Regions from separate parts of the Paraburkholderia sp. SSBN10T genome, predicted to be linked through region 2. Evidence: riboswitches for the same ligand, from Rfam matches in the RefSeq annotation. Region 2 holds a riboswitch; the other holds the start of a gene.
The links. Region 2 has a riboswitch for thiamine pyrophosphate ahead of thiC (phosphomethylpyrimidine synthase ThiC). Riboswitches for the same ligand answer to the same signal wherever they lie in the genome.

Region 1 (2,465 bases), on a different contig from region 2:
TCACGCGCTTGAATTCGCGCAGACGGTTCACGGTGGCGCGCCAGGAGACCAGTGTGTCGTAACTGTTAATGAACCAGGAGAATGCGTCGCTGACGTTGCCGAACGCGCCGGAAATCTGCATCACCGTGCCGAAGCTGAAGGCGCCGGCAAAGTAGCGTGGCGCTGCCACCAGGATTGGAAAGATGTTGGCGACCTGCGAGTAGAAGTTGATCACGAAGCTATAACGCTTCGTGTATTTCATCACGCGCCACCAGTTGTCGCGAATGCGCGCAAACAGGTCCTTGGTGTTGCTCTCTTCGGTTTTCGCGCCGTCGTAAAAGGCGATTTGCTCTGCGTTTTCGCGCAGCCGCACCAGCCCGAAACGGAAATCGGCTTCAACGCGCTGCTGCTGATAATTGATCGGCACCAACGGATGGCCGACCTTATGGGTCACGAACGATCCAATGATGGCGTAGATCAGCGCCGCCCATAGCATGTAGCCGGGGATTGCGATAGGCACGCCGCCGAGCGAGAAAGTCAGTGCGCCCGCCGTGGTCCACAGGATCATCGCAAACCAGACCAGTGACGCGATCGTCGAGATCAGATCGATGGTTAGTGCAAGTGTCGTGCTGGCGAAAGAGTCCAGGTCGACCGCGATCCGCTGGTCGGGGTTGTCGGTTAGCCGGTCGCGCTCGATCCGATAGAACGTCCCGCCACCAAGCCACTCCCGCAGATAACGCGTAGTGAGCCACTGGCGCCAGCGAAAGCCCAGCATCTGGCGCAGGTAACGCGTGTACACGGCGATGATGATGAACGCGAACGCCAGTACCGTAAACACGAGCATCAGATGGGGGAACGCGTGAACATCCTTGCTTTGCAGCGCGTTGTAGAAGTCGCGGTTCCAGGTGTTCAGCTTGGCGTTGATGCCCACCAGAATCAGATTCATCGCGATGATCGCGACGATCAACCCCCAGGCGATCTTCCATTCCTCGGAGACCCAGTAGGGCTTGATCAGGCTCCACGCGGAGACCTTGTTGTCTGGCTCCGGCGCGCGGGTGGGAGAAGTATTGGGTGTCATGAGCATCCTGATGAACAACTGGCCCATTGTGGGCTGGCCCGCATGGGTAGCCCACAATGGGCCAGCCCACGGCGGTATTACGAGTGTTGCCCGGGCGACAGGCCCGTCAAGCGACCGCCCGATTCTGGCGCGAGTGCCTTAAGCGAAAATTAATCGTGGGTAACGCCAGAAACCGCGCCACCGGTGCGGGCACCGGCTTTTTGCATTGTGCCAGACCCCTCCTAACGACAACATTTCATTTGCCTCCCGTCAATGGGCCGCGCCTTCCCGGTTTGCGGGCGTCGCGCCTTTTATGGTCTAATGACTCTCGACGAAACAGGGGTGCTTTGCGCGCGGGCCGTACGCCGCCGTGAGGCTGAGAGAGACCCTTTGCACCCGATCCGGGTAATACCGGCGCGGGAAGTTTCCGGAAGTTAAGCCATTCTTCCATTCTCCCGCCGGGCGGCGTCCGTCACTGGATGTGCCTTTTGCCCGGCCGGCCTCGCCCGCCGGTTTCGTCCTTGGGTACGTGCGCCTGTTGCCGTACGGAAAGGATACGATGACCGCTCATTCTTCAGTCGATTGCTTCGTTCGCTTAGTTCGTTCTCTCACGCTCCATGCGGCTTTGCGCGCGCTGGCGGAACCGCAATGAACACGCTCGCTCAAGCTCAGCCCGATTTCGCCGTGATCGGCGGCGGCCTGTGCGGCCGGCTGGTCGCGTGGCGCCTGGCCGGCGCCGGACACCGCGTGGCGTTATACGAACGCGGCGATGCAGCCGGCTCGCAGGCCGCGGCCTGGGTGGCCGCCGCGATGCTCGCGCCGCTCGCCGAAGCGGCCAGCGCCGAGGTGCTGATCACGCGTCTTGGCGCGACCTCGCTCGACACCTGGCCGCAAGTGCTGGCCGAATTGCCCGAACCAGTGTTCTTTCAGCGCAACGGCACGCTGGTCGTCTGGCATCACGCCGACCGCACGGAAGCGCCGCTGTTCGAGCGCCGGGTGCGCTCGAACGCGCCGGCGGATCTGCTCGAAGGTGGCTTCGTGACCTTGTCGGGCGCCCAGCTCGGCGCGACCGAGCCCGCGCTCGCCGGCCGCTTCACGCAAGGCTGGCTGCTGCCGCATGAAGGACAACTCGACAATCGTCAGGTGCTCAGCGCATTGGCCGCCGGCCTTGCCGAGCGCGGTGTGGAAACGCACTGGAACACGCCGGTGGACGACCGCGCCATGCCGAGCGCGCGCGTGACGATCGATTGCCGCGGTCTCGGCGCGAAAGCGGTCTTGCCCACCTTGCGCGGCATTCGCGGTGAGGTCGCCCGCGTCCATGCCCCCGGCATTCACCTCACGCGCCCGGTGCGCCTGCTGCATCCGCGCTACCCGCTGTATATCGCGCCGAAGCAGGACGACCTCTACGTGATCGGCGCCACCGAAGTGG
Region 2 (2,465 bases):
GTCCGTGGCTTCGGAGGCGTCGAGCGCGATCTCGCGGCGAATCTGCGCGCTGCCCGACGTGAGCGGCACCGGACCGATCCATTGCCGCACCACGCGCTCGTGATGCAGCGTCGCGCCACTGTTCTCGCCGGCACGCACCTGCGAAGTCAGGGCGTTTTCGTAGACCGCCACGTAGGCGTTCAACGAGTCGCCGGCGGCGGCCTTCGCGGTGAAACGCGCGTCGACGCCGAAGCCGGTGCGGCTTTGGGCAGGCGCAGCCAGTTCCAGCGCGATATCGGCCTGGGCCGGCTCGGCGGTCACCTTGTGGATGCGCGCTTCGAAGCTCGAAGGCTCGGACCAGCCGCGCAATTCGCGGCCCGAGACGAAGACTTCAGGCGTGTAAATGGTGTGGCCGCCGGCGAGATCGGTCAGGCTTTGCTGGCGTTCGGTGAAGCGATGCTGCGAAAAGCGGTCGGTCCAGCCGAGGCTGTTCCAGTAGTCCACGTGCAACGCGAGCGGCACGATGCTCTGCGACGCGCCGCTGTCTTTCCACTGACTGAGCCACCGGTCCGCGGGCGGGCAGCTATTGCAGCCCTCACTGCTGTAGAGCTCCACGAGAGCGACCCGGTGAGCCGGGCTGTGCGCCGTGCACATCGAGGCAGCCGCCTGAGCGGCGCCGCTCGCGGCAAGCACGGCGAGCGCGGCGGCCAGCGAAACGGCACGCACGAAGCGCGAGTCGGCAAGGCGGCGGTTGACGGGATGCATGGCAGGCTCCATGAGGAAATCTGCACGTTTGTCGAACGGGGCCGGCGGTTATGACAGCGGTTTTGAAAATATTTTTGCGCAAGGTGCGGGTGCCGGGTGGCCTACGCTGCCCGTGCTCCCGGTTGATGCTGCGCCTGCGCCGCTCAGTTCGGCATGCCATTCATGCTGGCGATAGCTACCAGCTTGCTCCTTTTACGGCCACCTTTCATGCTGCGGCGCATCACCATGCGCCGCCCAATAGAGATAAGCCTGCGGGCCTGTAAGGCGGTCTCTGCTGGCGTGCCGCCCATTTCAAGACAGGTTGCCAAGCACCGGCCGGCCGGTGTATCGTGTGCGCTGCTAACGCGGGGGTCCTGCGTCGCACGGAGGTTGGAGGTCCGTGCTGCGTGGGTGAGAAATACCCTTTGAACCTGATCTGGATAATGCCAGCGCAGGGAAGCGTACGGAATTCGCCGCCGCTGTACCGTTTCATCCTCTAGCGAATTCCGACTACTTCCGTCTCGTCTCCTCTGCTTAGCCGCCCCACATAGCTTTGCATGGGACCGGAGTAAGCGCTAAAGCGCCAACTCCGGTCGACACAGGAGAGAAATAGATGAACGCCAATCCGAAGTTCCTTTCCGCCGACGCTCACGTCGATGCGGCCGCCGTCGCGCCCCTGCCGAATTCGCGCAAGATCTACGTCAGCGGCTCGCGCCCGGATCTCCGCGTGCCGATGCGTGAAATCACCCAGTCGGATACGCCGGACAGCTTCGGCGGCGAGAAGAACCCGCCAGTCTATGTCTACGATACGTCGGGCCCCTACTCCGATCCGGAAGCGTCGATCGACATCCGCGCCGGTCTGCCGGCGCTGCGTCAGCGCTGGATCGAAGAGCGCGGCGACACCGAAGCGCTGACGGGTCTGACGAGCGACTACGGCCGCGAACGCGCCGCCGATCCGGCCACCGCCGAGCTGCGCTTCCAGGGCCTGCACCGCACGCCGCGCCGCGCCGTCGCCGGCAAGAACGTCTCGCAGATGCACTATGCACGCCGCGGCATCGTCACGCCGGAAATGGAGTACATCGCGATCCGCGAAAACCAGCAGCGCGCCGCGTATCTGGAAAGCCTGAAGACGAGCGGCCCGAACGGCGAGAAGCTGGCCGCGATGATGGGCCGCCAGCATCCCGGCCAGGCCTTCGGCGCGAGCGCTTTCGGCCCGAACGGCCTGACGGAAATCACGCCGGAATTCGTGCGTGAAGAAGTGGCCCGCGGCCGCGCGATCATCCCGAACAACATCAACCACCCGGAAAGCGAGCCGATGATCATCGGCCGTAACTTCCTCGTGAAGGTCAACGCGAACATCGGCAATTCGGCCGTGACCTCGTCGATCGGCGAAGAAGTCGACAAGATGACCTGGGCGATCCGCTGGGGCGGCGACACGGTGATGGACCTGTCCACCGGCAAGCACATTCACGAAACGCGCGAGTGGATCATCCGCAATTCGCCAGTGCCGATCGGCACGGTGCCGATCTATCAGGCGCTCGAAAAGGTCAACGGCAAGGCCGAAGACCTGACCTGGGAAATCTTCCGCGACACGCTGATCGAACAGGCCGAGCAAGGCGTCGACTACTTCACGATCCACGCCGGCGTGCGCCTGCAATATGTGCCGCTGACGGCCAAGCGCATGACGGGTATCGTCTCGCGCGGCGGCTCGATCATGGCGAAGTGGTGCCTGGCGCATCACA

Region 1: another riboswitch for thiamine pyrophosphate. It lies ahead of AC1ECK_RS32710 (FAD-dependent oxidoreductase); the one in region 2 lies ahead of thiC (phosphomethylpyrimidine synthase ThiC).

What each region holds. Positions count from the first base shown of each region.
Region 1 covers NZ_JBWQQI010000030.1:88,129-90,593, reverse strand. The annotation lists gene AC1ECK_RS32715 (ABC transporter ATP-binding protein/permease) at 1-1,057, opposite strand, end outside; TPP riboswitch at 1,365-1,476, shown strand; gene AC1ECK_RS32710 (FAD-dependent oxidoreductase) at 1,685-2,465, shown strand, end outside.
Region 2 covers NZ_JBWQQI010000008.1:217,968-220,432, forward strand. The annotation lists gene AC1ECK_RS15295 (DUF1223 domain-containing protein) at 1-744, opposite strand, end outside; TPP riboswitch at 1,081-1,199, shown strand; gene thiC (phosphomethylpyrimidine synthase ThiC) at 1,337-2,465, shown strand, end outside.